4 regions of the Paenibacillus sp. FSL H7-0918 genome follow, and region 2 is predicted to be linked to each of the others. Evidence: riboswitches for the same ligand, from Rfam matches in the RefSeq annotation. Region 2 holds a riboswitch; each other region holds the start of a gene.
The links. A riboswitch is a leader RNA that binds a small molecule or an ion and turns the genes downstream of it on or off. The one in region 2 is predicted to bind cyclic di-GMP.
Positions count from the first base shown of each region.

Region 1: linked by a shared signal. The riboswitch ahead of MHI15_RS29420 (choice-of-anchor A family protein) and the one ahead of MHI15_RS18180 (glycosyl hydrolase) in region 2 are both predicted to bind cyclic di-GMP.
Region 3: linked by a shared signal. The riboswitch ahead of MHI15_RS26565 (DUF6612 family protein) and the one ahead of MHI15_RS18180 (glycosyl hydrolase) in region 2 are both predicted to bind cyclic di-GMP.
Region 4: linked by a shared signal. The riboswitch ahead of MHI15_RS19705 (transglutaminase-like domain-containing protein) and the one ahead of MHI15_RS18180 (glycosyl hydrolase) in region 2 are both predicted to bind cyclic di-GMP.

Region 1 covers NZ_JBBOWJ010000006.1:145,147-149,737, forward strand. Annotated here, with positions in the region: gene MHI15_RS29400 (hypothetical protein) at 1-108, opposite strand, end outside; gene MHI15_RS29405 (DUF3221 domain-containing protein) at 757-1,101, opposite strand; gene MHI15_RS29410 (ASCH domain-containing protein) at 1,457-1,870, shown strand; gene MHI15_RS29415 (hypothetical protein) at 2,070-2,462, opposite strand; cyclic di-GMP riboswitch class I at 2,958-3,048, shown strand; gene MHI15_RS29420 (choice-of-anchor A family protein) at 3,157-4,591, shown strand, end outside.
Region 2 covers NZ_JBBOWJ010000002.1:934,572-939,162, forward strand. Annotated here, with positions in the region: gene MHI15_RS18175 (glycosyl hydrolase) at 1-834, opposite strand, end outside; gene MHI15_RS18180 (glycosyl hydrolase) at 986-2,536, opposite strand; cyclic di-GMP riboswitch class I at 2,549-2,628, opposite strand; gene MHI15_RS18185 (sugar phosphate nucleotidyltransferase) at 2,765-4,138, opposite strand.
Region 3 covers NZ_JBBOWJ010000004.1:357,030-361,620, forward strand. Annotated here, with positions in the region: gene MHI15_RS26560 (NADH-dependent flavin oxidoreductase) at 1-716, opposite strand, end outside; gene MHI15_RS26565 (DUF6612 family protein) at 871-1,719, opposite strand; cyclic di-GMP riboswitch class I at 1,837-1,928, opposite strand; gene MHI15_RS26570 (RNA polymerase sigma factor) at 2,132-2,650, shown strand; gene MHI15_RS26575 (DUF4179 domain-containing protein) at 2,634-4,247, shown strand; gene MHI15_RS26580 (Cof-type HAD-IIB family hydrolase) at 4,400-4,591, opposite strand, start outside.
Region 4 covers NZ_JBBOWJ010000002.1:1,306,449-1,311,039, reverse strand. Annotated here, with positions in the region: gene MHI15_RS19720 (glycosyltransferase family 2 protein) at 1-520, shown strand, start outside; gene MHI15_RS19715 (GtrA family protein) at 507-914, shown strand; gene MHI15_RS19710 (class D sortase) at 1,017-1,682, shown strand; cyclic di-GMP riboswitch class I at 1,796-1,878, shown strand; cyclic di-GMP riboswitch class I at 1,953-2,033, shown strand; gene MHI15_RS19705 (transglutaminase-like domain-containing protein) at 2,047-2,856, shown strand; rRNA gene MHI15_RS19700 (16S ribosomal RNA) at 3,224-4,591, shown strand, end outside.

The DNA of each region.
Region 1 (4,591 bases), on a different contig from region 2:
TACTTGTTGTGGAGATAGTACACTTGAATTTGATTGATTTGCTGATGCGAAAGGAGCAATTGCGGTAGTCAATAAAGCGATTGATAAAACTACGATTAGTTTTTTCATACTTTGATAATCCTCACATATGAAGTGTTTACTTACATGGATAATAGTAAATTTAATGGTTAATGATGTATATGAGCTATAAGATCGATTTGAAAAATGAGATGTTTTGTAAGTTTTTATAAATAAACGTCGAATATTATAATAAGAGAGTTTTATTGGTGTAGATGACCTAGGACTAATTAATTGTGATGAATTTTAAAAATACGAAACCCGCCGATGCATGTCTCGCGGGTTTGTGCTGATCCTGTATCTTCAAGTAGATCCTTCGTGTTATTAGGTACATTGCCAACAACTGTAGGGACTTTATAAGCTCCTATAGTTGTTACATGGTAAGGTTTCAGTAATTCCAACAAAGAGTAAATTCCCAAATGCTTGGGATTATGCCCACTGGCTTCGGTAGGTGAGCTTTTTTTGTTTACAGAATGTTCCAGAATTATTATATTCAGATTATGTAAATGTTTCGTCCGGAAGAGATTATTCATAGTATATGTTCGGAAGGGTATTTCTGCTTCAGGAATTCCCGTAACAGAGATGTTGAGAGTATATAATGTTCCATATTATATACTCTGATTTCTCCTTAAATCTACACAAAGAAGCGCCGTCCCTTTGGAGACGCCGCTTCTTTATAGTAGATTCTATTCTTTTTGCTCAATTCTTGATTTTGGTGATCTTTTTGGCGGTAACTTGTGCAGGGAATGAATCATCACTTACTTCAAAAAACACTTTAATCTCATCTCCTTTTTTATATTTAGAAGGTGCAACTTTATTTACCCAAATGGCTTGAGAGTACTCATTAGATTCGAGAATTTCCTTGTATTCCTTGTTCAAGTCTTCTTCTTTTAATTCAGAAATTACTAAAATTCTTTTATTTTCTACATCTATTGTGTGTACAATTCCTTTCAAAACTTCATCATTCTTACTACAGGCGGTGACTAATAACAAAAAAACAAAAATAAGAGTCCATTTAATAGTAGTACGTGGTTTTTGAATCATGGACCTTCCCCTCCAGTGGTTACGACATTAGTTTAAAATCGGTTGCACAGGCATAGCAGTTAGTACATTACCAATATAAGAATAAACAGCAGCCTTTCCATTATGACGACCTTTATTGATTCTGGGGAGTTACAGGTGAATGTCTGTAGTATTGATATTTTCATAAGAACTTTTGTTTGTATATAATAAAAATAAATGTTCTTATTTTAGAGGCGATCAATGATGGAAATGAGTATCGACCAAACGGTTGGGATTATTTAATTTATCAGGTCAAGGTGAGCAAGATTACACAACGCGAGATCGAGATCCGTGCATCCGTGACAAACGTCCAACATAAACGAAGGGGATAAATATCATGCGGTGTATAACAATACGGCAGCCTTGGGCGACTTTAATTGCTCTTGGTGAAAAAGAGTTTGAAACTCGTTCATGGAGAACAGCCTACCGCGGCGAGTTAGGCATCCATGCCGGAATGAGGATTGACAAAAAGATTTGTGAACAGGAACCGTACAAATCAGTATTGGCGAAACATGGCTATACAGCGAATAATTTGCCGACAGGAGCTATTATTGCTACAGGTCAGCTCGCGGGATGTTATGTGGTTACTCCAGAGGTGGATTTAAGGGAATGGATCAATGGGAACGAATATGATTTTGGCGACTATAGTGAAGGACGGTTTGCCTGGAAGCTTGAACGGGTTCATCCATTAAGCCATCCAATTCCAGCTAAAGGTCGGCTAAGCTTGTGGGAGCACTCTAATCACTTCTGAACGGCGAACAATATTTTTAATGTAATTTTTATGTGCCTATCAGCTTTTTTTCAGGTTCGAGGTATATATTAGAGACACCAAACACCCCCCAGTGTTTTGTGGTATATCTCTCTCAGGTCTTGCCAACTCCCATGGTAAGGCCTATTTTTTTGTTCACTAATTGATTGGGGGGAGAGAGCGCAGCGGCTTCTATACAGCTTTACTTAATCTGGTACTGTTCTTCGTAACTCTTAAAAGATGAAATATCCAGCCCTAGGTATCTGCGCATATGGATGGCAGCCTGAGCCGCAACAATGTCATTCAACAGCAGCATTCGTTCATGATAGCCACGACATATATACTTGGCTTCAATTCCAGTATTAAGTCTGTTTTGCTCATACACCTTGATTCCCCGTCTTCTCATTTCTGCACGAACATCCCTTAGATCTGTTGTAGCTACTGCAGCAGCTGTTCCAAGCACCTCCAGATAAGGGGCGGGTGTTCGTAAGTGTGTAGATAAAATGGCGGAGTCCCGTTCGAAAGCTGATAAAATCATCGGAAGCAATAAATAAGATTTCACCAGCATGTTGTCCCTGCTTTCTGCTCTATGCATGAATCTCATCACCTCTAATAGGAACGTATATTCGTATTCTACCCCGATATTCCAAAAATAATCAATGGTATTTCTAAACAGTTTATCCAATGTGATTAAATTCACAACTTAATAACGAAGAATAAATTATATTAAAAATTGTAATAATAAAAATTAATGTATCGAACGCAAATAAAGGAGAATTATGATGGAAAAAGAGGGCAGCCTCCAGCGTGGATTGTTTTTTGGTTTAATTCTGAGTGTTCCCTTATGGATATCCATATTGGGCTATATACAGTTACTTTAAAATTTAATGAAAAACCTTATGCGAAGCGCCTTTAGGCGCTTTTTTTGTGTGGTACTAATGCGGGGAATTATCGAAAGGAATTGATTGACAATTGTGGGTGTCGGGAGCTAAACTGTTATTAATTCAAAAGTATTAAAAGTCATAGACTGTTATTGGATAGAATGCTTCAGCTACCAGTTCTGGACTTGCAGTGTAATACATATATATAGTCATGATAATAGCAAACCGTCTGAAAGGGCGGGACGCAAAGTCCAGGAGTCTAAAGTGTCTTAAAGGCACAATGACCGTCCGACTGCCATGAGAAGGGAATTTCACTTCTTTTTGGCGGTCTTTTTTGTTGTTAGGTCCTTTAGAGTTTCTGGTAATTATTCTGATTAATATAAATCATAGTTTTAGGAGGTGTGCCATTTGAAAAGAAGAATAAAACCGTTACTCTCGCTTGTATTAGCTGGGATTTTGACGGTAGGTAGTGGGCTTTCCTCATTGGGAGCTGGAGTTGCTGGAGCTAGTAGTTCTTCTACATTGGGAATTGCAGCGGTCTACAACGTGTTTATTCTAGGGGATATAACGACAGTTTCGGATACGGAAGGAAGGTTTGCTGCTGGAGGTAACGTTAACTTAACCAACTATAGTGTTGGAGATAGGTTGACCGCAGCAGAGGTTTCCCTGACTGACACACTTGTTGTTGGAGGGAATCTTACTTTCAACGGAGGTACTGTTTATGGGAATATCGTGTACGGGGGAGATTTTTCAGGGAATGTAACGCTCCTCAAGGGTGGTGCAAAAAGACAGGGGAGTACGATTGACTTTTCAGCCGTAGGTCAGTCTTTGAAGGACAAATCAGCAGAACTTGCAGCATTGCCGGCGAATGGAACAACAGTGTACCAATATGGCAGCCTTACCCTGACAGGTACAGATCCTGCGGTCAATGTTTTTAATGTTTCAGGAGATAACGTCTCTAATACCTACGGAATTACAATAAATGTTCCTTCAGGATCTACTGCAATTATTAATATTGATGGTTCTAACGTAAAAATGAAAAACTTCGGATTTCTACCTAATAACGTGTTGAACAGCAAGAAAATTTTGCTTAACTTTAGCCAAGCTGCGTATCTTGATATGGCAGGCATAGGTGTAATGGGAAGCATACTTGCCCCCTATGCTCATGTTGATTTTATTAATGGTCAGATTAACGGTACTTTAGTGGCGGCTTCACTCAAAGGTACTGGTGGTGGTGAATTTCACCACTATCCATACGATGGTGATGAACCTGGACCAACGCCGACACCAACACCAACAGTGACACCAACGCCGACACCAACACCGACACCGACGCCGACAGTGACACCAACGCCGACAGTGACACCAACACCAACGCCGACAGTGACACCAACACCAACGCCAACACCGACGCCGACGCCGACAGTGACGCCAACGCCAACGCCGACAGTGACACCGACGCCAACACCATGTCCCACGCCGACAGTGACACCAACGCCGACACCAACGCCGACAGTGACACCAACGCCGACACCAACGCAGACACCGACACCAACACCAACACCGACACCAACACCGACGCCGACACCAACACCGACGCCGACAGTGACACCAACACCGACACCAACACCGACGCCGACAGTGACACCAACACCGACACCGACGCCGACAGTGACACCAACACCAACGCCGACACCGACACCAACACCAACACCGACGCCGACAGTGACGCCAACACCAACGCCGACGCCGACAGTGACACCAACGCCGACAGTGACACCAACGCCGACAGTGACACCAACACCGACGCCGACAGTGACACCAACGTCGACACCGACACCGA
Region 2 (4,591 bases):
TTTATAATCGTTATTGTAGATATCCGCAGCCAGAACATCGAGTTTATCCCCACCGGGATAATATGCAGCATATGGATCTGACCATTCATTCGGCGCATTCGGATTCCACACCCACAGTAGATTATTTAGCTTGTGTGTGTTTACAAAACGATCATAGACAATACTCCACAGCTCTGAAAAATTGTCCTTTTTCCCCCACCAAAACCAACCACCATTCATTTCATGGTAAGGTCGCCATAAGACCGGAACTCCGGCATCACGCAGCTGACCCAAATATCCAGCAACCTCGTCTAGATCTGAGATTAGCCTCTTATACTGAGCTGTCCCAGGTGTAACATAAGCATTAAATTTCTCTTGACTGAGACTTCTGTTTACATTGGACCACTCTGGAGAGGTTCCCGGTAAGCTCTGATGGAAGGTCATCGCTACAATGCCACCCTCTTGATGCCATTCAATTGCACTGTCTATAACAGCTTGCCGCTGTTCTGCGATCGTCTCTTCGGATTGATTATTAATCGCCCCTAATTCATAACCATGTAGAACAGCATTTTGTCCCGAAGTATTCTTCAGCTTATGAACCAGTTCATCTGGACTTTCTAGATAATCATGCTGGCCGGACAAGAGCCCTTTGCCACGTAGATTTACCAAATTACTCAGCAGTTGCTTGGCTTCTTCAGAAGCCGAAGGATTACTTGGTATAGCCGGAGGTAGGGAGGAAGAAACACTCATAGCCTTCGGAAGACTTTTAACCTCTCCCCAAGGCAGCAAGGAAAAAATAATAAACACCGGTAACATAGTAAACAACAATCTGTTTTTCTTATAATATTTACGCAAATAAATCCTCCTTTCGGTAGCTGTACTGCCTCCACAGGTGTTAAAAACATACCTGTTATCGGACAATCGTCTTCTGACCTAATGAGGACTATAGCTTAGTAGCTCTGCAATAACGCAGAGCCACTAAGGATCGACCTTTAATTTTCATCAATCAGGAGACATCCGGAAGAAAAAGTGCACTTGCTGGAACTGTCTCTTTAGCTTGACTAGCACTTTCCCACATCAAGCGGACTCTCGCATCGCCTTCATTCTCGTAATACTCCACCTTGATATCATATAGCTGGCCAGCCTTCAGCGTTATAATGCCCTTACGCTCAGTACCACTTTGCTTAGTCCAACTATCAATCACGGATTCCCCATTCACCCAGACACGGATACCATCATCTGAGGTAGTGTAAAATGTATATTGCTCATTATATAATGACTTAATTTTACCGCTCCAACGTATGGAGAACCGATCAATCCCGAGGGCGGCATCCGGCGAGCCTTGCCGCCAATTGAAATCGATTATTGCATCAGTTCTGTTAAGAGCTGCTGCTCCCGACAATTGCATGTTGTTGTAATACTCTCCTGCAAGCCCCTTCGCGAGAGGAATTGCTGCCTCCCCCTCTTCTTCGGAAGGTGCCGGCGCTGGTGCGGCGCTAGGTGTCGGTGCCAGACCAGTATTTAATTTATCTCTGGTCAGGGTATAGTTGCTATTCATAAATGTTTTGATTGTGTCTGCACTGTTATTCTCGTAAAGCATTTTTCCCCAGCTCATCATATACGTCCATTTACTTTGCGATTGCTGAAGCTTCTCCAGATTAGGCATTTCACCATTTTCCCCGATCGCAATCGGTTTGCCTGCGGCTAGACTCAATAAGCTGTCATAGTATTTTTGCTGGTAATCATTTTCGTATATATCTGCTGCCAGAATATCTACTTTATCAGCACCTGGATAAGTTAGCGCATAAGGATCTGACCAAACATTGGGAGCATTCGGACTCCATACCCATAACAAATTATTTAATTTATGAACGTTAACAAAACGGTCATACATAATATTCCATAGTTTAGAAAAGTTATTTTTCTTCCCCCACCAGAACCAGTTCCCGTTCATTTCATGATAGGGTCTCCAAAGCACCGGAACGTTGGCATCGCGCAAGCTTTTTAAAGAGACGGCCACCTTATCAAGCTCAGCGATCAGATTGTTATATTGCTTGGTACCCGGTGTAACGTAACTATCGAACTCACTCTGGCTAAGTGTTTTTTTCACATTATCCCAGTCATAAGAGGTGCCCGGCAGGTTAGCATGAAAAGTCATAGCTACGATCCCGCCCGCTTTATTCCAGTTGATGGCGCTGTTCACCACATTTTGACGTTGCCAAGCCATCGTTGCTTCGGACTGGCCACTGATCGCACCCATTTCATAACCGTGAAGAGCCGCATATTGTCCGCTGGTTCCCTTCAGCATATTGTTAATTTCATCTGGACTTTCTAAATAGTCATGTTGACCGGCAATAATACCTTTTCCTGAGATCGAGTAAAAATAGTTAAGCAGCTTTACGGCTTCAGGTGAGGCACCTGGGGTAACTGGCGTTCCAGAATTTGAAGCAGCTATGACAACAGACGGCGAAATTCCAACAGCAAGCGGAAGTGCAGTCAGAAACAGGACGAGTGACAGAAATGCACCAAACAATCGATACGTACGGTAAGCTTTCAAAATAATCTCCCTTTCGGTAGCCAGGCTGCCACTCTTTCGAAGGCCCTATAGCTTTGCGTCCCTACCTTTCGATAGGTTTGCCTTTTCAATTTAAGAGAAATAATCTCTCTTACCGTAAGTATCGACGACAATTAATGATATATTTAGTGTTTTTATGACTTTTTTTGATAATTGAGTCAATTTACCTGTTTCAAGAAATTTTGAATTGGTTAAATAGATAGGTTAGACCTATGAAATGAATTGTTGTAGTTCTATATCATTCCAGTCTAAAGTAATACGTATGTTATCTTCTTCTACTAATTCAGACCCCGTCTGTACCTCTATAAACTCAACATCCGTCAAAGCAAGGATCGCGTGCTTCGTTCCTTCCGGTATACGTACCACGTCCCCAGCCTTCACATTATGTTTTTTCTCATTCAGCACAATACTTGCTTCGCCGCTGACGATTGTCCAAATTTCACTACGCTTGCGATGTAATTGATAGCTGATATTATTCCCCTCGGATATAAAAATCCGTTTGGTCAGCACTTCATTGCCTTCATCATATTTCACATAATCAATAACTTTGTAATGACCCCAACGGCGTTCCTCGTACATCGGTCTTTGTTCAAAGGTCTTCAGCACTTCTTTAATCCGTGGGCTCTCAGCTTTATGGGTAACTAGAATCCCATCCGGGCTAGCCGCAATGATCAGATCCTTCGCACCAATTACCGTAATCGGAATGTCCAGCTCATTAATCAAGCAAGTCCCCTCAGAATCCGCCGTCACAAAACCTTTTCCTACATGCTTGCTGCTCATTTCCTCTGTCAGCGTATTCCACGTTCCAAGATCCTTCCAGAATCCATCATACGGCTGCACCACAATATGTTCTTCTTTCTCCACCACTTCATAATCAAAGCTGATGGAAGACAATAGCTTATACTGCTTCTGCAATTCTTCATATCCTAAAGGCAACCCTTTACGCTGCAAAATATCTAACAAGTACCCTAAGCGGAAGGCAAACACTCCGCAATTCCACAAGGCATTTTGCTCGATGAGCTGTTCTGCTTGTATGCGGTCAGGTTTCTCTTGAAAGTGACTCACCTTCATAAAACCATTTTCCCCCGCCTCTTCGGTGGTAGGAATAATATATCCGTATTTCTCTGAGGCATGTTCAGGAACAACACCCATTAGAGCCAGATTTGCTCCACTTTCCAGCATGGTCCCCTCAAGCATAGCTATGGTATCGAAAAAAGATGCTTCTACATAAGGGTCAACAGGCAATATTGCTACCGTCTCCGCTGGAGAAACACCTGCCACTGAATAAAGATAGGTAGCTGTTAAGGCGATAGCCGGAAAAGTATCCCGACGCTCCGGTTCAACGATAATCGGCACATGACTTCCCAGTTGGCTTTGTATCATTTCTACTTGGCCACGGCCGGTGGCCAGATAAGATGATTCTGCCATCCCTGCTTCCTCCAGCTGTCTCCAGACACGTTGTACCATGGATTCTGGTTCACCTTGAGGGCTTTCAAGTACCTTTAGAAATTGCTTTGAACGTGAGTCGTTGGACAACGGCCATAACCGTTTACCTGAACCGCCTGATAGAAGTACCATTTTCATAGAATGAACCCTCCTTGAATTATGGAAATCGAGCATATTTGAATTGTAATCAAAACGTCAGCTTCCGCTTAGCCTTATTTCGAGCGGATGCACTAAAAAAATTTGTTAGGTAGAAACCACTCCAAGGGATTTTGGACTTCCGATCGCTGTTATCCTCAGATTTCCTGATTGAACCGCTTCTCGCGGTAGAAATCCGAGGATGCATATGCTTTCGAAGCTAGCTTTCCTACGGAAATCTTTCGGGCGAACACTCCGTTTCTACAGTTCCAAATTCCCTTTCCGTTCTTAACCTAACCAACTTCTTCTTAATACTTGATCCGTGCGTACCGGGCTGTACCAGCCGGAAGCAGGCACGTTTTTCTAAAGATTTGCTTCTGCTCTGGGGGAGGCAGCTGCAACTGCAACAACTGTAAGAACAACTGCAACTACAAGAGCAAGACTAGTTGCCACCAC
Region 3 (4,591 bases), on a different contig from region 2:
GGCTCTTCATATTCTTCTGGAGAAAAACGATACCCGACAATAAAATCCTTAACCTTTGAATTGTCAACGACAGCAATAACTGCATCCACTAATTGGTTAATGAAATTAAATCTTTTCTCTAAGCTTCCTCCCCATTGATCTTCACGACGGTTGGAGTGTGGAGAGAAGAATTGTTGGATTAAATATGTGTTTGCTCCATGAATTTCTACCCCGTCAAATCCAGCTTGAATAGCACGTTGAGTCGCTTTTTTAAAATCCTCAATTACACCGAAAATTTCATCTTCTGTTAATGCTCTTGGAATTTCTGCATTCGGGCGTTCGGCAGCAATGGCGCTGGAGGAAACGGGTTGTACGCCACGCAATATTTTTGAATCTGTCATTCTTCCTGCATGGAATAGCTGTAAAATAGCCTTTGTTCCATTTCGTTTAATAGTAGATGCTAATCGGCTGAGGCTAGGAATAAATTCATCGGAGGAAACACTAAGTTCACCTTCCCATCCTTTTCCACCCTCTTGTACATTTGCTGCCGCAGTGATGACCGCACCTACTTCGCCCGTTCTTAGCGAATAGTATTTCAATTCATCTTGTGTTACTACACCGTCATAAAAGCTCATTCGCGTGGTCATTGGAGCCATAACCACTCGGTTTTTTAATGTCAGCCCTCTGCGAAAAGTTAATGCTGTGTCTAGTGCTATCATCTTTTTCCCAACTTTCATTAAATTATATTTAGATAAATTATTATATACATGCGCATACATATAAATTACAGCAATGATTTATTCTTGTCAACTAATAAAGAACTGCTGTTGGATACAACAAAAAGCGCTGTTCCGCTGAACAGCGCTTTTCGCTCGTTATGAATCGTCCTTATTATTCTAGTTCGGCCGGTTTTACAATGGCTGCACCTTTATTATTTTTGGAATATTTAGCTTCGATTTTCGTGGTGTATGTATCTTTGGCTCCATCACTTACCAGCACATAACTCAGATCGACTATCAGCTTTTCCGTTTGCCAGGTCTTAGTATTGACGAATAATTTCCACGTTACGCTTTTGGGTTGAACTGTCTCTCCATCCCAGAGGTTCTCCTGGTCATAGAGTTTGATTATCCCCTTAGCTGCTGTCGGATCGGTTACCGTGAATTGTAAGACTGTTTGTGCGCCAGCAGTGCTGACTTTCATGGATTTTTTATAACTTTTGACCGAATCAAGCATGGAAACAGGATCGTATTGGCCTTTAGAGTAAAAGGCATCCCATTCCGTTTTCTCCAGTCCAAGCCAATATTGTGCATCAGGATCGATTGGCTCCCCGTCATCGTCGTAACCTTCATCTTCAGATTCATCGATCAGTTCACTTCCGTCTACAAGATAGTAAAACTCCTTGTCATTGGCATATAGACTGTACGATGTTTCTAAAAGACTACTAGCGACAGTGCCTGCTGCGGCAAAATTCGGCAGACGGTTGATATCCAGCTTCAGAGTGTTGGTGTTGCTGATACGCACCCCGCCGCTTTGAATATCCTGTTTTTTGGTCACATCCAGATGGAAATTCTTTATTGCTTTGGAGGCTGCCGTTACTTTGCTGATCATCTGATCCGCGGTTACTACTGTTGAGGTAGCTGCTGACACTACTCCTGGATTAGACATCCATCCGATCGTTCCGGACAGCAATAAAGCACCTACTGCCAAACTAGTACCTATTGTTTTGAAAAAACTGTTCATGTACTTCCCCTTTCGGCCCCTTGCGATAATGTAACGCCGTATAGGTCGAAATAATAAAAGAGCTCAAAATAGACTACATATTCTTAGAGCTATCCTTTATGCTTCATAAGACATCCCTATGGCGGCCTGGCGATCATTTCCTTCTGTCGAAAGGCTTTAGACCCATGGCTTTGTGTCATCATCTTTCGATGATTTTACCTTTAACGCGGACATTCAATTAGTTTTAATAGATTACGGACGCATGTCCCACCGCTAATTTTATCATGGTTATAATTACCTGTAAACGACTTATCTTCCATTCGAATTCGCTATGATACTCAGAAGAAATACTACAATCAAAATGAAAAATGAACGATTACATACGCTTATAAGTCTTATTAATGAGAACAGTAAAGACAGGGGGTGCAGCAAAATGAGTGACCGGGAAATTTTCGAGCTCTATAAAGAACAAGTATATTATTTTTGTTACTACTTAATGAAAAATCAGGCAGATGCGGAGGATATTTCCCAAGAGGTATTTGTAAAAGTTATCTTAGCGGATAAGTCGAAGGTAAGAAACTTGAAAGCTTGGATTTTACGAATTGCTTCGAATGAGTGCAACAGTGTGATCAAAAGGCGTAAGACGGGGTGGATGAAAGAAGTACGTAATTATTTACTATCCAGGTCTGAGGAATCAAACCCTGTAGAAAAACGTTTGGATCGACAGGAAACTAAAAAAGAATTACAAGGGTTATACAGTCAGCTTTCCGACAAAATCAGAATGGTAGTAGTCCTTCGTTTTATAAACGAATTGACTGTACCCGAGATCTCTAAAGTTATGAGCATACCCGAAGGAACTGTAAAATCCAGACTGAACAAGGGACTTAAAATACTAAATAGAATGGGTGGAACCCAACTAAAGGAGCTGAATAGTAATGAGTCTGTATATTGAAAAAGATAAACATATTCCCCGACCGGATTATGATTTGATGTGGACTGCCATAAAACAAGAAGCTTATACACGTCAAAGAAATCTGCATGCCTCCCAGAATACTCCTAGGTCTAATAAAAAGGTTATTCCTATCAGTATTGTCTTCTCTTGCCTCTTACTTGTAGCCATTCCTGTATTCGCTAGTATGACGATTAATTGGGATAAAATTGGTGGTCGAAGTGTGAGCAATGCATTAAATAACGGCATCGGTCAACAGTATAATCTTCAAACTTCCAGTTCAGGAGTAACAATGAATTTGAACGGTGTTGTAACTGATGGAGAAAAAATGAAAATGCTGTTATCACTTGATACTAAATCTGATCTATCCAAATATACTGGATTTGCTACAGAGGAAAACATCATGACTAATGAATCCGGTGCCAAGGCAAAGGTATACGGTTATTTAGAATACGATCCTGAAAGCCAGAAACTCATTGGAGTATATGAGACACCTGATACATTAAAGGATGATAAAAAGGACTACAGGTTTGAAGCACGGAATCTCATTTTTTACCGTGATCAGAATATTCCCTTACAATCTAATCATCAAGCAGGGGATACTATCGATACTGGAGTTAAGCAATATCCAAGCATTCAAATCGAATCCGTTCGACAGGTTTCCAATCAAACCATTATCCGTTACAAAGTCGCTGCATCACCATCTGACTTAGGACGGGGTAATCCACATTTGGTAGTTAGTACTGGTGGTCAAAAGAATGAAGCAATTCCAACCATCATGCCTAACGAAGGATCGGATTTATTTATTGAACAGGTTTTCAATATAACTGAATCAGATTGGAAGGAAGCTAGTCTTCATTTTAGTTACATTGAAGAAGCGAAACGATTTTCAGGTACGTGGAAGTTCGATTTTAACGCAGATGGAAAAAAAGCAAGTGAGGCGATTTACACTAAGAAACTGTATAACAGTCCTGAATTTCAAGAAAAGACCGGTATAACCTTAGATCAGCTAGTGGTTACCCCTTTGGATATCCAAATTCTAATAGATGAAAATGATTCGCTTAAAAAAGGAATTGTCCACTATAATACCGCTCAGTTGGTTATAGGTGATCAAACAATCACTGGGGGTTGGAATTTGAAAGGAGATCATTCCGAAAGCTACCAGCATTTATTTCAATTCGAATCTCCGGAATGGTATAACGACTGGTCCGATGTTCCAATGAAACTTATATTAAAGGATGCTGTCATTGAGAAACGTGATACTACTAAGAATTGGATCACTATAAACAAACCTAAAGAAGAAAAGCAGTTCACTTCACTTGATGTCGATGGGTTAAAAATTGAATTCACTTACTATACTGAGGGCGAAAATTTGATTGTCGAATCAACATCCAAATCTTCTGGCTTCAAAAGCGTTAACCAAACTACGTTACGGATTAATGGCAAAGAAGTGGTGCCTGAAATTACACCTAAGGGCATGATATCTACAGGAACTAATATTGATAGCTACAAAGATATCCCTTTCGACGAAAAAATCGAACTGAACCCTGGTATCTATAAATATAGCGATCCTAGCCGGAACGAGGAAATTAAACTTTAATGCAGGAAGTTAATCTATGTCCCGCCCTTTCTAGTTAATCCTAAGGGCGGGTTATTTATGGATAAAATCATTTCTGTTTAGGTATCTCTTTTATTTCCTTCACAACAAAAAAAGCATAGAACGGACTCAAGTCCGCTTTATGCTTTCCATTATTAAGATAAACAATATTTAACCAGCGCATCTCGCACACCATGCTCGTTGTTAGACCCCGTGACAGCATTCGCTGCCGCTTTGACCTCAACCGGAGAATTATCCATCGCAACGCCCATACCCGCGTATGTAAGCATAGAAATATCATTAAAATAATTACCGATCGAAAGAACTTCCTCTTGCGGAATTCCCAG
Region 4 (4,591 bases), 370 kb from region 2:
TACAGGCGATTTCCGTCTTATTGACCGTAAGGTATGTGATGTCCTGCGGGGACTTAAAGAAAAGAACCGCTATGTCAGAGGTTTGGTGAGCTGGGTTGGCTTCAAGCAGACTATGGTGGAATATGAACGGGAAGAACGTTTTGCCGGAGAAACCAAATATCCGCTGAAGAAAATGATTCGTTTTGCGTTAGATGGCATCACCTCTTTTTCATATAAGCCCCTTAAGATTGCTACGTATATTGGATTCTTTCTTTCATTTTCTAGCTTTCTCTATTTATTTTTCGTCTTGTTCCAAAGGATATTTTTCACCTCCTGGACGGTTCCGGGCTGGGCTTCCATTGTAGGTGTCAATCTGCTCTTTAACGGTATTGTTCTGATGCTGTTGGGTGTGATTGGGGAGTATATCGGACGGATTTATGACGAGTCTAAAGATAGACCGCTATATATTGTTAGTGAGACTAAAGGCTACCAGAACGAAGAACAACTGGACCGCCGGAAGGACCACAATGATGTCAGATAAGAACTTGCGCGCTGCATTCATACAGTTCCTCAAATTTAATGCCGTAGGTTTGCTCAATACGCTTATTGATTTTGTGATTTTCACATTGTTGAATTCACTAGGGATGGTATACGCATTGGCGCAGGTGATCTCCTATAGTGCAGGCACGGCGAATAGCTTTATTTTGAATAAAAAAGTTACCTTTCGTGATCGCAACCGGGGGAATAAAGAAGGCTTCGACCGCGTACAGCTGGTCAAGTTTATCGTGCTGAATCTGGTAGTGCTCGGAATATCACTGCTGTTAATGCATCTGTTGACAGACAAACTAGGTATTCAAGTCTTGATCTCCAAGGTGCTGGTTACCTTTATCACGGTGATCATCAATTTCTTTGGAAGTCGTAAATGGGTATTTTAAACATTAATTTCAGGCAGAAGGAGTTGCTATGCTTAAAGGCAAGTAGCTGTTTCTGCTTGATTTGTATATAACCATAGAAACAATATACGGAGGTGAATAACATTGCGTAAATTCTCCTATCTACTCATACTGGCTGGGATACTTATCATGTTATATCCGACAGCTAACGAGTGGTACAACGACAGGCAGCAGGAGAAGTTATTAGAAACGGCTGAACTAAGCACTGCCGATAGTACTCCCCAGCCAGATCTAAAGAGCAGGTATGCTGAAGTTACTCAGCTGTTAGCAGAGGAATCGGTTCTGGATGCTCAGGCACAGCCCCAACCCCAAGAGACAGAAAAGCCTGAACCGGAGATTGCAGTCGGTGGCAAAGTAATCGCACTAATTGAAATCGATAAGATTGATTTGAAGCTGCCTGTATTAGAAGGGGCTACAAAAGCTAATATGAAACATGCTGCAGCCCATATGAAAGAAACGGCACCCCTTGGAGAGATCGGGAATGCTGCAATCGCGGCGCATCGGGCTAGAACTACGGGGCGTTTGTTTAACAGATTGAATGAGGTTGTTGTGGGGGATGTTATCACGGTAAAGACTAGTGATCAGGTGTTTAACTATGAGGTATACGATATTTCTGTTGTAGATCCGAGTGATGTCTCCGTTCTTGACGGGAATGACAAGGATAAGATTCTTACTCTGATTACATGTGATCCGCTAGTGAATCCAACGCATCGGCTGATTGTTCATGCCAAATTAACAAAAGGAGAATAGTGAATGACAAGAAAACACAAATACCGGGAGATATTTATAAAATAATGGGTAATCTAGTAAATTAGGTCTTGTTCACAACTATAAATATGATAGTATTATACTATGAAAGCTAAACACGATAACGGCAAACCTTCCGAAAGGTAGGGACGCAAAGCTAAAGGGCCTTTTCCCGAAAGGATGGCAGCCAGCTACCGAATGAAGAGGCTTTTTTTGTTTGTTTCAAATGGATTCTATCAATTATATCTAGTAAAGCTAGAACAGATAGAGCTTATACGATAACGGCAAACCTATCGAAAGGTAGGGACGCAAAGCTAAAGGGCCTTCCCGAAAGGATGGCAGCCAGCTACCGAAAGGAGTTTTATCCGTGAAAAAGGTTTATTTTATGCTGGTGGCGTTGTTCGTCCTAATGACTTCAGTTCCGGTAAGTACAGCTCAAGCTGCAAGTGCAGATGCCAGCTGGTTGATTACATCCAAAGTGGCTCAAGGTGTGATTGGTATTAACTATGATATTCCGAAAGATAAAAGAATCAAACTCATGATCACCAAAGATAACAGCAGCTATACATATAACTTGTATGCTTCTGGACAAGCTGAGGACTTCCCTTTGCAACAAGGAAATGGGACTTATAAGGTTTCTGTTCTGGAGAACACAACCGGCAATAAATACAAAGCATTATATTCCGAAGTAGTAGACGTAACCATGAGTGACTCGAATTCCGTATATTTGGGCTCCGTACAGAATGTGAAATGGAGTTCTTCTGATAAAGCGATTGTCAAAGCTAAACAATTAGTACAAGGCAAAACAACAGACGAAGAGAAAGTTAAAGCGATCTATAACTATGTAGTTGCGAATGTACAATATGATTACTCTCTTGCAAATAGTGTAACTACTGATTATATTCCAAGCATCGATAAGACATTGACTACTAAAAAAGGGATTTGCTATGATTACGCTTCTCTTTTTGCCGCAATGCTGCGGAGTGTAGATGTTCCTGCTAAGTTGGTAATGGGGAATACAAGCTACGTTACGCAATATCATGCATGGAACGAAGTGTTGCTTAATGGGAAGTGGGTTACCATTGATACTACAGTGGATGCAGGACTTGCAAAGAGTGATAAGAAAACCGATTTAATTAAAGCCTCAAGCAAATATACTGCGGCAAAATACTATTAAGTTCGTCGCTAGAAACATAACTCTATTAAATAAACAACTGGCTTAATTATTAAGCCAGTTGTTTATTTTTATATTAGGGGTTGCTTTTCTATTAATAGTTGGGGTATTATAGGTAAGCGTTGTTAGACAGCGTACAGGCGATATAGACGAGGCTGATAAAAAGCTTCGAAAAATAAAGCTTGCATTTCTGAAAACAACATGATATATTATAAGAGTTGCTGCTGAGACATTAAACGGCGCCAACGAGAACTTGATCTTTGAAAACTGAACAACGAGTGAGTAGGAAATCACGCAAGTGAAATCCAAAATTAGAGAATTAATTTTCTCGTCAGATGTTTCAAAATGAGCATATCGCTCTTTTCAATACTAATTGGAGAGTTTGATCCTGGCTCAGGACGAACGCTGGCGGCGTGCCTAATACATGCAAGTCGAGCGGAGTTATTTTGAAAGCTTGCTTTCAAAATAACTTAGCGGCGGACGGGTGAGTAACACGTAGGCAACCTGCCCTTCAGACTGGGATAACTACCGGAAACGGTAGCTAATACCGGATAATTTCTTTTTTCTCCTGAGAGAAGAATGAAAGACGGAGCAATCTGTCACTGAGGGATGGGCCTGCGGCGCATTAGCTAGTTGGTGGGGTAACGGCCCACCAAGGCGACGATGCGTAGCCGACCTGAGAGGGTGAACGGCCACACTGGGACTGAGACACGGCCCAGACTCCTACGGGAGGCAGCAGTAGGGAATCTTCCGCAATGGGCGAAAGCCTGACGGAGCAACGCCGCGTGAGTGATGAAGGTTTTCGGATCGTAAAGCTCTGTTGCCAGGGAAGAACGTCCGGTAGAGTAACTGCTACCGGAGTGACGGTACCTGAGAAGAAAGCCCCGGCTAACTACGTGCCAGCAGCCGCGGTAATACGTAGGGGGCAAGCGTTGTCCGGAATTATTGGGCGTAAAGCGCGCGCAGGCGGCTATTTAAGTCTGGTGTTTAAACCTTGGGCTCAACCTGAGGTCGCACTGGAAACTGGGTGGCTTGAGTACAGAAGAGGAAAGTGGAATTCCACGTGTAGCGGTGAAATGCGTAGATATGTGGAGGAACACCAGTGGCGAAGGCGACTTTCTGGGCTGTAACTGACGCTGAGGCGCGAAAGCGTGGGGAGCAAACAGGATTAGATACCCTGGTAGTCCACGCCGTAAACGATGAGTGCTAGGTGTTAGGGGTTTCGATACCCTTGGTGCCGAAGTTAACACAGTAAGCACTCCGCCTGGGGAGTACGGTCGCAAGACTGAAACTCAAAGGAATTGACGGGGACCCGCACAAGCAGTGGAGTATGTGGTTTAATTCGAAGCAACGCGAAGAACCTTACCAGGTCTTGACATCCCTCTGAATCTGCTAGAGATAGCAGCGGCCTTCGGGACAGAGGAGACAGGTGGTGCATGGTTGTCGTCAGCTCGTGTCGTGAGATGTTGGGTTAAGTCCCGCAACGAGCGCAACCCTTAACTTTAGTTGCCAGCAAGTAATGTTGGGCACTCTAGAGTGACTGCCGGTGACAAACCGGAGGAAGGTGGGGATGACGTCAAATCATCATGCCCCTTATGACCTGGGCTACACACGTACTACAATGGCCGGTACAACGGGAAGCGAAGCCGCGAGGTGGAGCCAATCCCATCAAAGCCGGTCTCAGTTCGGATTGCAGGCTGCAACTCGCCTGCATGAAGTCGGAATTGCTAGTAATCGC